2 regions of the Diaphorobacter ruginosibacter genome follow, and region 2 is predicted to be linked to the other one. Evidence: riboswitches for the same ligand, from Rfam matches in the RefSeq annotation. Region 2 holds a riboswitch; the other holds the start of a gene.

Region 1 (7,664 bases), 750 kb from region 2:
CGCCGGTCAAAGCGCCAAGGAGCTCGGCCGCTGAGGTTCCGATTGAGCCTGGACCGATCCTGCCGTGACGCTGCCTTGTTCCCGTTCTTCGCACCTATACTCGGGCGGCGCATGCGGCAGGCCTTTCTGCCTGCCTGCCGCTCAGTGTCCAACCTGTCGGTCCGGCCGCCAGTTAGTCAGTCATCCTCCAGAAAACATCCTCATGCGCAAACAGGGAACGATCCGCCGCCATAGGGACGTATCGGCAGCCCCGGCCGCCGGCAGCGGCCTCTTCAAAATCCTGCTGGCGGCCTGGGTGGTGCTGATGGTCTTCGGCCTGTGGCAGGGCGACATGGCCCCCTCCTCGCCGTGGGCGTGCCGCTCCTCAATCTCATCACCTTTCTGGTGTACCGTCACGACAAGAAGGCGGCCGAAACGGGTCGCTGGCGCATCAGCGAGCGCACCCTGCACCTGCTTTCGCTGGCCGGCGGCTGGCCTTCGGCCTGGTTCGCGCAGCAAACGCTGCGGCACAAGTCATCCAAGCGAGAATTTCGCGTGGTCTACTGGGTCACGGTGATCGGCAATCTGGTGCTCCTCGGCATGCTGATTCTGCTGCCCGAATCCGGCGGCGGGATGGGGGCGCTGCTGCGGTCGCTGCGCTAGGACACAGCCGTCCGCGGAGGACTACAGCGCGCGCGCACGCAACCGATAGCTGGCGGGCGTCTGTCCGAAAGTACGGCGAAACAGGCCGATGTAGGCGCTGACGCTGGCATAGCCCAGATCCAGCGCAATGGCGGTGACGCTCATGCCCTCGGCCAGCATCTCCAGCGAGCGCAGCAGGCGCACGCGCTGGCGCCAGCTGGTGAAATTGAAGCCAGTCTCGGTGACGAACCTGCGGCTCAGGGTACGCGAACTGATCGCGCCAAAATCAGCCCAGTCCTCCATGTCGCGTGGGTCGGCCGGGTTGGCCATCAGCGCCCGGGCAATGCGCTGGAGACGGGCGTCCCGGGGAAACGGCAAGCCGAACTCCTCCACAGGCAGGCCACGTATTTCATCGAGGACCACGGCACAGATGTGCAGTTGCGCCTCGCTGGGTGACACGGCGGCCTCCGGCGTCAGGCTCGCCAGCCGCAGCACGGCTTCGCGCAGCAGCCCCGACACGCGGATGGTGCACGGCTGCTTGGGCAGGCTGGCACAGGCGGCCTCGGCGATATAGGCGCTCCAGCCATGGTACGGGCCATACGATCGCCCCGAATGCGCGTGGTGCGGCGGAATCCAGACGGCATGGATGGCCGGAACGATCCAGACACCTTCATCCAGATGAACGGAGATCAAGCCCTTGATCGAGCCGAACAGCTGGCCGCGCGCATGCCGGTGCGTCTCGGAAGACAGCTCCTGTTCCAGCACGCGAGTGGCCGCCATGACGCTGGGGCCGTCGGCGGAATCCATGTAGGCCCCCAGTACGTGCATCAGGTCGGGCATGGCGGATTTGAGATATTCATTGGCTGAAAAATTCTACATCCGCCAGATCCGCGAGGCTTACGCTCGGGGCGTACTGACCTCCGACAAGATTTTTCCATGCCCTCTTCCAACGACTCCAACAACTCGAACAACTCCTCGCACCCGGCGACGCGCCCGATACCCGACCCGAACCTCGTCGACCTGGACGCCCTGTACGCGCCACCGACACTGCGGATTCAGCAGGGTGTGCTCCCACGCCTCGCAGACTTCCACAAGGCCTATCTCGCCCAGGCGACCTTCTTCTGTCTTGCTACCGGGGATGCCAGCGGCCTGGATGCCTCCCCTCGTGGCGGCCCTGCCGGCTTTGTGCATGTCCTGGACGAGCAGACCATCGCCTTCGCGGACTGGCCCGGCAACAACCGCATCGCATCGCTGCGCAACCTGCAGCAGGACGACCGCCTGGCGATGCTGTTTCTTTTCCCGGGTCTCGACGTGTTCATGCGCATCAATGGTCGCGGCCGGATCTCCACCGACAGGGATCTGCTGAACGAACTGCACGAAGGCACCAAGGTGCCCAAGACCGCCACCGTGGTCCGCATCGATGAAGTGCTGTACCACTGCGGCCGCGCCATTCACCGCGCGGGGCTGTGGAACAGCGAAGGCCATCCGGACCGCCACCAGCTTCCGACAGTGGGACAGGTCATGGCAGGCATCGCCCGCCTGCGGGGCGACTCGCTGGCTCCCGAGCAGGTCACGCAGGCGGATGAGCACTACGCGCACGTTGTGCGGCAGGAGCTTTACTAGAACCGGAGGCCGGCTCCTGCCGTGCTGGCCGGGCCCAAGCGATCGCTACGATATACTTTGTAGCGAATTGACGGTGGATTGTCGGCACGCTCGTTGACAGGCCGCCTTCAATTTCATGCAACAGGTGCCCGGATTGAAGTCCGGGTTAAACGGGAACAGGGTGCAAAGCCCTGGCTGCCCCCGCAACGGTAAGCAGATCAAACCGACTCAAGGCTCTTGCAGTGCAGGAGCCAGCCACTGGTGCTCTACGTGGCCTCTCACGAGGTGTGCGGCAGCACTGGGAAGGCGAGCGGCAGGCTTCTCCAAGCCATCTGTCAGCCCGGATACCGGCCTGTTGAGCGCTGTGCGGCAGAGTTCCATCCTCTCCCGCCAGCATCTGCAACGACCGTCTGCGGGGAGCAGCGTGACGGCAACAAGCCAGTGACAGTCCCGGCCAACGGTCGGCCCGATGTCCCGGCATGATCTCGTCACCAGCAGGCAGGCGGCCAGCACCACTGACGATGATGAACCATTTCACCTTGCCCGCCGTACTGATCGGCCTGGCACCCGCCGCTCTGGCCATGGCCGCAGAGCCCACCCCCGAACCCACGCAGGCGAGCCCGTCGCGTGCCGAAGCCCCGGCACAATTGCCGACCGTCCATGTGACGGACTCCGCCGAAGACCGCCCGGGCCTGTCGAAGGCCACCGTTTCAGGCAGCCGCACCGGCCTTGCCACGCTCGATCTGCCGGCAAGCCTGGATTCCGTGGATGAACAGACCTGGCAGGAACGCGGGGACAGCCGCATGGCCGACATCATTGGCCGCACGGTCGGCATGACGCCGCTGTCCGCCACCAGCTACAACAGCCTGTCTTTCAGCACACGAGGCTTCACGGGCACCAACTCCGTGGGGATTGCCGAGGATGGAATACGCCTGGGCGTGGCCTCCACCACCACGCCGTATCCGGCCAACAGCTGGGGCTATGAACGCGTGGAAGTGCTGCGCGGACCGGCCTCCATCGTCTATGGAACCGGTACCACGGGCGCCACCGCCAATGTCGTGCGCAAGCAGCCCACGCGCGAGACAGTGCGCGAGGTGCTGCTCGGCACGGGCTCCCACGGCACGGCCAAGCTGGGACTGGGCATGGGTGGCGCATTGAGCGACACCCTGACCTACCGCTTGGATGCCTATGGCCACCGCACCGATGGCGAGCATGACATGGCCCGGGCCAGTGGCGGCAAGCTGATGAGCACGCTGCGCTGGCAGCCCACGTCGGCACTGCGCCTGGAGTTGCTGGCCGACGTGAGCGACGAGAAGCCCGCGCGCTACTTTGGCACGCCCACAGTCAACGGACGCATCGTTCCCGAACTGCTGGGGCGCAACTTCAACACCGACGACAGCGATATCCGCATCAAGGACCGGCGCGTGCGCGGCCGCATGCTGTACGAGGTCAACGACTGGTTGAGCCTGAGCAACGAGCTCTATCATTTCAAGGCGGACCGCTATTGGCGCAACATCGAGGCCTACCGCTACGACCCTGCGGCACAGACCATCAGCCGTGGGGACTACCTGGAGCTCTCCCACGATCTGGAGCAGACCGGCAACCGCCTGGAATCCAGGATCAAGGCCGGAGCCCATCAGCTGGCGGTGGGCTGGGAGGCCAACCGCGCGCGGTTCCGCTACGCAGGAAACTCGGACAGCCGCACGGTCACGCGCCCCATTGGCGACACAGGCATCGTGCCCTGGGACAGCCCAAGCGCCATGGTGCCCCGCTTTACGACCGAAGCCACCACGCACGACTTCTATGCCGAAGACGCCTGGACGCTCAGCGACCGCTGGCTGCTGCTGGCGGGGTTGCGCCGCGACCTGACGGACTTCAGCCGCAACGACCTGATCGGCAGCGGTTCATTCGACAAGACCCTTGGCGGCACCGCCTGGCGCCTCGGCCTGACCCACAAGCTCAGCGCACAGACCAGCCTGTACGGACAGGTCTCGCAAGGCCACGACCCGGTCACCAACGTCCTGACGCTGAATCTGGCCAACCGCGACTTCAAGCTCACCACGGCACGCCAGGCCGAGGTCGGCATCAAGCAGCAGTTCGGCGAGGGCCGCGGCGAATGGACGGCTGCCCTGTACCGTATCGAGAAAAAGGACATCATCACCCGCGACCCGAACAACAGCCAGGTATCGGTGCAAGGCGGCAAGCAGCACTCCCAGGGCCTGGAGCTGAGCGCGGTGACGCGCCTGTCACCCCACTGGCGCCTGGAAGGCAACTATGCCCTGGTCGACGCCAAATATGACGAACTGATAGAGGCAGGCGGAGCCGATCGCTCCGGCAAGCGCCCGCCGAATGTGGCACGGAACACCGCCAACCTGTGGGCGCACTACACCACCCACAGCGACCTGGGCCGCTGGCAGGCCTCGCTGGGCGCGCGCGCCGTGGGCCAGCGCTTTGCCGACAACGCCAACACCGCAACCAGCCCAGGCTATACCGTATGGGATGCTGCCCTGAGCTGGCGCCCCGGGCCTCGCAGCACCTACCGCCTGACGGTACGCAACCTGACCGACAAGGTCTACACCTACTCGGCTGTCTCCAACGCCAAGGCATCGCAAGCCTATCCAGGCGAAGGCCGCCGCGTGGATCTGACGGCGGAGCTGGCGTTCTGATCCCGCACCCCGAATCCACGGAACAACGGCGTCCGACGCATGCATTGGCCTGAACTCATCACCAGAGCACCATGAACCCCAGTCGATACATGCCCGTCGGCCTCCTGCCCCTGCCCTTCCTGAAACGCCATGCGGTCGCACTCATGGCGGTTCTGGGGCTTGCCGCCTGCTCCGAGCATTCCTCCTCCACTGGCGCCCCTGCCGCCCCCGCCGCACCCGGCAGGTCGGTGCGTGCGCCCGTCACCATCGAGGTCTGCGGCCACCCTGTCACCTATGCCCGGGTGCCGCAGCGTGCCGTCACCCACGGCATCAACATCACCGAGATGTTTCTGGCACTGGGCCTGCAGGAGCGTCTTGTCGGCTATGGTGGCCTGCGCGATGTCAAGCGCCTGCCACAGGCGATGCAGCCCTTGCTGGCATCGGTGCCCGACCTGTCCAACCAGGGCATGAATCTGGAAACGTTGATCAATGCGCAGCCGGATTTCGTCTTCAGTGGCTGGGCCTACGGCTTTCGCCAGGGGCAGATCACCCCGGGCAGCCTGCGAGAACTGGGCATCGACAGCTACGTGCTCAGCGAATCCTGCATTCGCCAGGTGGCGCGCGAACGCGTTTCGCTGGAAGACACCTTCAACGACCTGCTCAACCTGGGCCGCATCTTCGATATCGAGGAACGCGCAACAGCCCTCGTCAACGCACAGCGCGCCGAGCTTCAGCGGATCACCGATGCGCTCGGAGGCCTGAAGGAAAAGCCCAGGGTGTTTGTGTTCGACAGCGGCACCGACATCCCTGTCACCACGGGACGCTACGCCATGCCGCAGGCAATGATCGAAGCGGCCGGCGGCAGCAACATCTTCGATGACCTGAACAGCAGCTGGATGAGCGGCAACTGGGAGGACGTGATTGCGCGCAATCCCGACTGGATTGTCATCGTCGATAACGACCGCCCCACGCCGGACGGCAAGCGCCAGTTCCTGCTCGGCAAACCCGAGCTATCACAGGTCAAGGCCATAAGGGAGCAGAACTTTGTGCTGATGGATTTCTCCGAGGCAACGCCCGGCCCGCGCAATGTGGATGCCGTGCGCCGGCTGGCGCATGCCTTGCACCCGCAACAGGTCACGCAGCCATGAGCCCGGAATCGGCACTGGGTTTTGCCCGGCAACGCCAGCGGCTGGCAATGTACCTGGCAGTGCTGCTGAGCCTGCTGCTGGTCTCGCTCACGCTGGCCATCACGCTCGGCCCCGTGCGCATCTCACCGCAACAGGCCTGGCTGATCACGGCCCACGAGATCGGGGTGCGGCTGGGCATGGAGATGCAGCCCGGCGACTGGACATCGGCCCAGTTCCAGATCGTCTGGCGTGTACGCATGCCGCGCGTACTGCTCGCGGCACTTGTCGGTGCGGGTTTGGCACTGGTGGGTGTCGCCATGCAGGCCATGGTGCGCAACCCCCTGGCCGACCCTTACCTGCTGGGCGTGTCATCCGGTGCGTCCGTGGGCGCGGTCAGCGTGATTGCCTTTGGCGCACTGGCGTTTGCGGGCGACCTGGCCTTGCCGCTGGGCGCCTTCGGGGGCGCGCTCGCCGCCTGCATTGCCGTGTATTTCCTGGCCCATGCCCATGGCAGGCTGATCTCCATCCGCCTGGTTCTGGGCGGAGTGGCCATCGCGTATGCCTTGAGCGGCGTCACCAGCCTCATCGTGCTCACCACCGACCAGCGCGAGCTGGCCAACTCCGTTCTGACATGGACCCTGGGAAGCCTCGCCGGAACGCGCTGGGACGAACTGGGCCTGCCCGCGGTGCTGCTGGTCATCGGGGCCGCCTTGCTGCTGACGCAGGCGCGTTCGCTGAACGCCTTGCTCTCGGGCGAGGAAAGCGCCGCCACCCTGGGGGTGGATACCACGCGTACCCGGCGCTGGCTGTTCGTGCTGGTCTCGCTGGTCACGGGCGTATTGGTCTCGCTCGCCGGCCCGATCGGGTTCGTGGGCCTGATCGTGCCGCATGTCACCCGCATGCTGGTGGGTGCGGAGCATCGCAGCGTGCTGCCCGTTTCCGCCCTGGCGGGCGCGATCTTCCTGGTCTGGGTGGATGTGTTTTCGCGCATCACCTTCGCCCCCGCGGAGGTGCCGGTGGGCGTCATCACCTCCTTGCTGGGCGGGCCCTTCTTTGTATGGATGCTGTGCCGCAAGAGCGCGCGCGAGAGGCTGATCGCATGAGCGGCGAGCACCTCCAGGCCCGCAACCTGAGCTGGCAGGCCGCGGCCAGCCATATCGTGGACGATGTCAGCCTGCATGTGATGAGGGGCGAGCTGGTCGGACTGCTCGGGCCCAACGGCAGCGGCAAGTCCACGCTGCTGCGCATGATCTACCGCATCCTTCAGCCCGCTCGTGGCAGCGTGCATGTCGAGGGCCGTGACGTGTGGCAGGCAGGAGCCCGCGACAACGCCCGCGCGATGGCGGTGCTGGCGCAGGAAAACTCCAGCGAATTCGAACTGCTGGTGCGCGACGTGGTCCTGATGGGGCGAACCCCTCATCAATCTCCCTTTGCTCGCGACAGCGACGAGGACTTCCGCATCGTCTCCGAGGCGCTGCAGCGGGTGGATGCGAAAGACCTCGAGGCGCGCATGTTCTCCACGCTCTCGGGCGGAGAGAAACAGCGCGTGCTCATGGCCCGCGCACTGGCCCAGCAAGCGCCGCTGCTGGTGCTGGACGAGCCCACCAACCATCTCGACGTCCGCCACCAGTTCGAGCTGATGAACCTCATCCGCAGCCTGGGCCTGACC
Region 2 (7,664 bases):
AAAGGTAGTCCACCGTGGCGGCCATCTCGAACGCACCCTTGTAGCCGTGGCGCCTCGCCCCTTCCATCCACTTGGGGTTGGTCACGCGTGATCGCACCACGCGCGCGATTTCCTCGCGCAGCGTGCGCACGCGGGCGTTCTGCGGATTGGCATGGTCCCCGTGATACAGCACGGGCTGGCTGCCGGAGAGATGCCGGACGGCCGCCGCCATGCCCCCCTGGAACTGGAAGTAGTCGCTCGAATCGAGCAGGTCGTGCTCGCGGCTGTCCTGGTTCTGCAGCGCGATGTCCATGTCGCCCAGGCGCTGCTCCAGCGCTCCCAGCGCCGGGACCCCTTCCGCGTCCTGGCCATAGGCATAGGCGCTCCACTGCACGTAGGCATTCGCAAGGTCCGCGTCACTCTGCCAGCCACCGGTCTGGAACAGCCCCTGCAGCCCCGATCCGTAGTGCCCCGGCGGCGCGCCGAACACGCGCCAGCTTGCCTGCCGCAGCGCCATGGCGTCGTCCATGCCGGCCTCCCCGAGCTGCGCTGCCTCGCGCAGGATGCGTGCCCGGATCGGATTGTCCTGTTTGTCTTCGCCATCGAGCGCGGCCACGGCCTGCACGGCCGCGTCGAACATCTGCACCACGCCGGGAAAGGCATCGCGGAAGAAGCCCGAGATGCGCAGCGTCACGTCCACGCGCGGACGGTGCAGGCCCACGCAGGGAATCACCTCGAAGTCCACCACCCGGTGGCTTCCAGGCGCCCAGCGGGGCCGCACGCCGATGAGTGCGAAGGCCTGGGCCACATCGTCGCCCCCCGTTCGCATGGTGGCCGTTCCCCAGACCGACAGGCCCAGCGTGCGCGGATAGTCGCCATGCTCCTGCAGATAGCGCTCGATCACGCGCCGGGCTGCCTGTTCGCCAAGCTCCCAGGCGGCCTGGGTCGGAATGGCCCGTGTGTCGAGCGTATAGAAGTTGCGGCCCGTCGGCAGCACATCGGGGCGCCCGCGAGAAGGTGATCCGCTCGGCCCCGGCGGCACGAACCGGCCCTCCAGTCCGCGCAGCAGCTGCCGGATTTCCTCATCGCCGCAGCGATCGAGCGCGGGCGCGAGCTGTGTCCGGACATGCTCCAGTGCAGCCCGCGTTCGCGGCCATTGACCGAACGGGTGCTCCCCCGCCTTGCCGGCCTCCTCGATCACACGCGCGGCAAGCAGTTCCAGCCGCTCGCGCGTGTCGCCCTCGTGCCGCCAGGCATCGCCGCTGACGTCCTGCAGCACCTGAGGCCTGGGGCCCTGCCATGCACGCGCGGGCTCCATGCGCAAGGGGTCGAAAGCACTGGCACCAGTGGCGTCTCCATCGGCCGGCGCATCCGCCAGCAGGTCATCGGCCAGCGCCTGCAGCAGGCTCCGGCCCTGCGCGGAGGGATAACGCGCGAGTGCCAGCAGGGTATCGCGCCGCTGCACGCCCCGGGGCGACATGCCGAACACATGCAGGCCGTCGCGGATCTGGGTTTCCTTGAGTTCACAGAGGTAGGCATCGATGCGCTCGAGCAGCGCGTCGTCCGCGTCCCCGGCATCGCCGGCCCCTGCGGAGCTGCCCTCGGCCATGTCCTCCAGCAGGTGCTGCTGGCGCACCAGAGCGAGGATCTGCCTGCGCAGCAGCTCCGCCCGGCGCAGATCGACCAGCAGCGCGTCGTAGTATTCATCGACGAGCCGCTCCAGATCCTGCAGCGGCCCGTGGTTTTCCGCGCGCGTGAGCGGCGGCATGAGATGGTCGATGATCACGGCCTGGCTGCGGCGCTTGGCCTGCGCGCCTTCGCCGGGATCGTTGACGATGAAGGGATAGAGGTGCGGCAGCGGCCCGAGGATCGCATCGGGCCAGCATTGCGCGGACAGCGCGAGGCTCTTGCCCGGCAGCCACTCCAGGTTGCCGTGCTTGCCCACATGCACCAGTGCATCGACACCCCACACATCGCGCAGCCAGAAATAGAACGCGAGATAGCTGTGGGGCGGCACCAGCTCTGCGTCGTGGTAGCTCGCGTAGTCCTGCGCGCCCATGCCCCTTCCGGCGTCCGCCAGCGCTCGCGCTGGCTGGATGCCCACGAACACCGTGCCCAGCCGCAGCCCGGCAATCATGAAGCGCTGCTGACGCAATGCGGGATCAGATTCGGGCGGTCCCCAGCGCGCGTTGATGGCATCGGCCATGCCCGGCGCCAGCTCCGCGAGCCGCGCGAGGTAGTCGGCGAGCGGGTAGCTTTGCCATGCCGCGCGCAGCGGCCACTGCGCGGGATCGTTGGCGATGCCTTGGGTCAGGGTTTTCATGAGCGCATCGCCGCTGGCGGGCGCATCGTCGCTCACCCCATAGCCCTCGGATTTCAGCGCACGGAGAATGTGAATGACGGACTCTGGCGTGTCCAGCCCCACGCCGCTGCCGATCCGTCCCTCGCTGCCCGGGTAGTTGGCAAGCACCAATGCCAGCCGCTTCTCGGAGGCAGGCTTGGTGCGCAGCGCACACCAGCGCGCTGCGAGCTCGGCCACGAAGTCCACGCGGTCGGGCTCCGGCTGGTAGGCCACCACGTCGGTCTGCGTGTAGGGGCAGCGGTGCGACAGGCCCTTGAAGCTCACCGCCCGCGTGATGATGCGGCCGTCGATCTCTGGCAGCACGATCTGCATGGCGATGTCGCGCGGGCGCAGGCCCTGGCTGTCCTCCAGCCAGTCTTCACGATTGCCGCCGCTGGCGATCACCTGCAGCACGGGAGCATCGCCCGCGAGCGACTGCCCCTCGCCAAGTGCCGAGAACGCGGTGGTGTTGAGCACCAACTGCACGCCATGCGTCTCGCACAGGCCCTGGAATGTGGAGAGGCACAGCGCGTCCTTGAGCGAATCCAGCGCCACGGGCAACGGATTCATTCCGCGCTCGCTCAGCGCCAGCGCCATGGCGTCGAACGCCGCCGTGTTGCCGGACAGCAGGTGGGCGCGATAGAACACCAGTGCCACCACGGGGGCCCCGGGTTGCCATACAGCTTCGAGGTCATCGATGCCGACAACCGAATGGCCCGTGGTGTTGCCTGGCGTGTTGCCTGGCTCGTTGCCGGGTGCCTGGCGAGAGACAAGTCCTTGCGGAACATGCACGGCCACCTGCGGCAGGCCGCGCGGCGGTGCGGGCTCCGCGCCGAACTGCAGGCCATGGAAGGCCGCGGCCTGGACGAAGGCCCGGGCATTCGCGGCACCGCCCGAACGCAGATACTGCCACAGCAGGCGGCAGATGGGCAGCGGCAGGGTGCTGTGCTCCAGCAGCCGCAGGTCTTCCTGCAGGTCGCCCGAGAACATCGCCAGATGCTGGCCGCGCTCGCGCGCAAGCGCCGCGATCTGCTGCACGCCATAGGGCCACGCGGATTCCGAACCGAGGTGATCCACCACCACCACGCGCGCATGGCGCAGCACCTCGTCCACATAGAGATCGAGGGATGCGCTCTGCCGCAGGTGCAGCAGGTTGGCCAGGCGCACCTGGGGAAACTCCGGTGACTCCTGCGCCATGCGGGCACAGGCCTGTGCGAGCAAGGCCAGCGTGGTGTCCGCGGAGCTGAGGATCACGATGTCCGCCGGCGTCTGGTCCAATCGCGTGACAACGCTTTCGTCCTCTACGAATCCTCCCGGGCGGGTACTGAGCAAATGCATGGACTGTTCCTGCTTGTCTGGAAGGCCGACTCAGGCCTCGACGCCGGCAAGGCCCGCGCGCAGCGCCTTCTCGTCCAGGTCCTGGCCGATGAACACGAGGCTGGTGCGGCGCTCTTCACCGGTGCGCCACGCGCGGTCGAAGTGCGAGTCGAGCCGGCGGCCCACGCCCTGCAGCAACCACCGCATCGGCTTGCCCGGAATGTCGGCAAAGCCCTTCACGCGCAGGATGTTGTGCTCGCCCACCAGGCGGTTGACGGCCGCCAGCAGGCGATCGCGGTCCACGGGAGGCAGGTCGACCACGAAGGAGTCGAACTCGTCATGGTCGTGGTCTTCCTCGTGGTCGTGGTGGCTGGTGCGCTGGTCGATCGTGGCCTCGGCCGCCTTGCCCAGGCCCAGCAGCACATCGAGCGGCAGTCGGCCATGGTCCGCATGCACGATCTTCACCTGTGGCGACAGTTCCTCGCGCACCAGCGCCTGCACCCGGGCCAGGGCCTGCTCGTCCACGCCATCCACCTTGTTGAGCACCACCAGGTCGGCCGCGCTCAACTGGTCCTCGAAGAGCTCGTGCAGCGGCGATTCATGATCCAGGTTCGGATCCGCGCGGCGCTGCTCGTCCACGGCCTCGGGGTGGGCCGCAAACTGACCGGCAGCGGCGGCGGGCGTATCGACCACGGTCACGACGGCATCCACCGTGAAGACGCTCGCAATCTCGGGCCACTGGAATGCCTGCACCAGGGGCTTGGGCAGGGCCAGGCCCGAGGTTTCGATGAGGATGGCGTCGAGCTGGCCGCGCCGTTCGGCGAGCTGCTTCATCACGGGGAAGAATTCCTCCTGCACGGTGCAGCACATGCAGCCGTTGGCCAGTTCGTAGAGCGCGCCCTCCACCGGCGCCCCGCTCTCGTCGCAACCGATGCCGCAGCCCTGCAGGATTTCCCCGTCGATGCCCAGCTCGCCAAACTCGTTGACGATGACGGCGATGCGCCGGCCGTCGGCGTTATCCAGGATGTGGCGCAGCAGCGTGGTCTTGCCGCTGCCGAGAAAGCCGGTGACGATGGTTGCGGGGATCTTGGCGGTGTTCATGCGATGCGCTCCAGGATGGAGAAGGTTCCGAGAGGACCGATCGCCCAGCACCCCGGCGACCGGCGCGTATGCATGGCAGAAAGCGGGAGGCATGCGGCGCGCAGCGAATCCTGCGCGCCTCGACGAACATGCGCGGGCGCCGTGCCTGCGTTCATGTGCGCCTCCCGGATCCCGCCTCGCCCACCCGCGAAGCCGTCGGAGTCATCGAACGATGAGTCATCAATACACACCGCAGGCGCGCCGTTCCGGGAAAAGGCCTTGAAGACAAGCATCACGGTGGCACAGGCGTCATGCCGAGCAGGGATGACGGTGGCCAACCGGACCGCATGCGCAGGCCCGCCCGGACACGCACTCTCCCGCGGCGTCCGAAGCGAAGCAAAGGCCGGTATCCGGGCTCGCAAGACGCCGGGCATGTCTGCTACCGGCCCGGTTCCGCGCCTTCCCACGTCTTGTCAGAGGTTGACGACGCAGTGACCACGAGCCCGCGCGGCATGGTTTCCATGCTTCGCGCGGCCCATTCGGGAACCTTGGCTTGCTTACCGTTGCGGGGGCAGCGCAGGCCTTGCGAGGCGCCATGCGGCGTCGCTCACCTGCTTCCCGTTGAACCCGATTGAATGCGCATGCAGGGCATGCTGGCAGTCGTTCAGGCACCTTTGCATCGGCGCGGGTCAGGCGCGGAACATGCCGCGATCCAACCCGCCCGGGCATTATCGTGCAATTCTCCCGTGGCGCGAGAAAGCCGGACGCCCCTCGCCTACCTTGGCGGTCCGCCGCACAGGTAGCGGACCAGCATCTCCACGATCGCCTCCTCCACCTTCTCGATCGGGTGCGGTGCGCCCGGAGGAATCACCGCGGCATGGATCAGCGACTCCATGGTCTGCAGCGCAACCCAGGCCGCCAGCCCCAGGTCCTGCTGCGTCACTTCGTGCCGATGCTCCTCCAGCAGCCGTTGGATGCGGTGGTGAATGCTCTGGTCCGCCTGGCTCTGGTCCGATGGTGCATCGAAGAACGGAAACTCCTTCTCCAGCACCTGGTGCAACTGGGGCGCGACCCGGTGCGCGGCCAGCCACGCGTGGACGATGGCGGCCAGCTGGCCCCGCAGGTCCAGCGACGACGCGCTCGCGAGGACAGTCTCCATCGCGGCATGCATCTCGACCGCATGCCGCTCGTGCAGCGCCGTGATCAGCGAGTCCTTGTTGGGGAAGTACTGGTACACGGAGCCGACGCTGACGCCCGCGCGCTCGGCCACTAGGTTGGTGTTGGTGGCGGCGTAGCCGCGCTCGCTCAAAACGCGAGCCGTGGCTTCCAGAATGGCATCGACCAGGGCCCTGGATCGGCTCTGGCGAGGGATGCGTCGTGGCTGGGGCAGTGCTGTCATGGGTCCGTCCTAACGCGAGTTTTCAACGTGAGCAATGACTCATATTATTCCAAATATCGAGCAAATGCTCATGTTTGGAGTGATGGATTCATGTCTTCCCGTTCTCGTACGACCACCACGGCCGCAGCGCCTCCGCCGCCCGCCGTCAACGTCTTTCTCAAGCTGCTGCCCATCACGCTGGCAGTGTTCATCGGTTTCCTCACCATCGGCCTGCCACTGCCGGTTCTTCCGCTGCATGTGCATGACGGACTGGGCATGAGCACGCTGGTGGTCGGCATCGTCATCGGTACACAGTTCGCCGCTGCCCTGCTGTCCCGTGCATGGGCCGGCAATCTGGCCGACACCCGCGGCTCCAAGCGCGCCGTGGTCACCGGTTTCCTGGTGGCATCCGGTTCGGGCGTGGCCTATCTGGCTTCGCTGGCTTTTCCCGGGTCACCGGAAACCTCCATCTGGGTCCTGCTGCTCGGGCGCGTGCTGCTGGGCTGCGGTGAAAGCCTGGTCGTGACCGGCGCCCTGAGCTGGGGCATCGGGCTCGTGGGCCCGCAGAACGCGGGCAAGGTCATGGCCTGGGTGGGCACCGCGATGTATGGCGCCTACGCGGTCGGCGCCCCGGCCGGGGTGGCTGTCAACAGCGCCTACGGGTTTGCCGGCATCTCCATCGCCGCTGCCGCCCTTCCCCTGCTCGCATGGGCGCTTGTCGCGAACGTGCGGGCCATCGCACCCACCGCCGTCCGCCGCACGCCGTTCTACAAGGTGCTGGGTGTCGTGGGCGGCGCGGGCCTCGGCCTGGCCCTCTGCAGCGTGGGCTTCGGCGTCATCACGGCCTTCATCGCCCTGCTGTTCGCCGCCCGTGACTGGGGCAATGCCTCCCTGGCGTTCACTGCTTTCGGGCTGGCCTTCATCGGCGCCCGCATCTTCTTCGGCCACCTGCCCGACAAGCTCGGCGGCGCACGCGTCGCCGCCGTCTGCGTGCTGATCGAAGCCGTGGGGCAGTTGCTCATCTGGGGTTCACACACGCCCGCCATGGCCTATGCCGGCGCGGCGCTGACCGGCTTCGGCTACTCGCTGGCATTCCCCGGCTTCGGGGTGGAGGCCGTGCGCCGCGCACCGCCGCAAAGCCGGGGCGTGGCCATGGGCGCCTATGTCGCGTTCCTGGACATCTCGCTGGGCATCACGGGCCCGGCCCTGGGTGCGGTGGCCGGCGCATGGAGCGTCGATGTGGTCTACCTGGTGGGGACCGTCGCCGTGGCCTCTTCGCTGCTGGTCGCCGTGCGCCTGCTGACAACCCGCCCTCAGGGAGCACACCATGCATGAAACAGACACCAAGCCGCGCAGGACACGCGCAACGGGCATCGTGCAGGCCGTCCGCAGCGTCACGCCTCACATGCGGCGCATCACCGTGGGCGGCGGCGAGATCGCCGAGTTTCTCAACACGGATGGCATCGACGAGCCGGCCGCATGGGTGAAGGTCTTCCTGCCGTCCGGCGAAGGCCGCGCCTACACCATTCGGCAGATCGACTTCAGGGCCGGCACACTGGACCTGGACTT

Evidence for each region. A riboswitch is a leader RNA that binds a small molecule or an ion and turns the genes downstream of it on or off. The one in region 2 is predicted to bind cobalamin.
Region 1: linked by a shared signal. The riboswitch ahead of H9K76_RS11675 (TonB-dependent receptor) and the one ahead of cobW (cobalamin biosynthesis protein CobW) in region 2 are both predicted to bind cobalamin.

Annotation. Positions count from the first base shown of each region.
Region 1 is NZ_CP060714.1:2,593,212-2,600,875, forward strand. It holds gene H9K76_RS11655 (2-hydroxymuconate tautomerase) at 1-34, shown strand, start outside; gene H9K76_RS11660 (DUF1294 domain-containing protein) at 349-642, shown strand; gene H9K76_RS11665 (AraC family transcriptional regulator) at 664-1,461, opposite strand; gene H9K76_RS11670 (pyridoxamine 5'-phosphate oxidase family protein) at 1,558-2,244, shown strand; cobalamin riboswitch at 2,350-2,593, shown strand; gene H9K76_RS11675 (TonB-dependent receptor) at 2,745-4,889, shown strand; gene H9K76_RS11680 (ABC transporter substrate-binding protein) at 4,961-6,016, shown strand; gene H9K76_RS11685 (FecCD family ABC transporter permease) at 6,013-7,098, shown strand; gene H9K76_RS11690 (ABC transporter ATP-binding protein) at 7,095-7,664, shown strand, end outside.
Region 2 is NZ_CP060714.1:1,840,298-1,847,961, reverse strand. It holds gene cobN (cobaltochelatase subunit CobN) at 1-3,658, opposite strand, end outside; gene cobW (cobalamin biosynthesis protein CobW) at 3,689-4,738, opposite strand; cobalamin riboswitch at 5,110-5,399, opposite strand; gene H9K76_RS08460 (TetR/AcrR family transcriptional regulator) at 5,493-6,116, opposite strand; gene H9K76_RS08455 (arabinose transporter) at 6,207-7,430, shown strand; gene H9K76_RS08450 (siderophore-interacting protein) at 7,423-7,664, shown strand, end outside.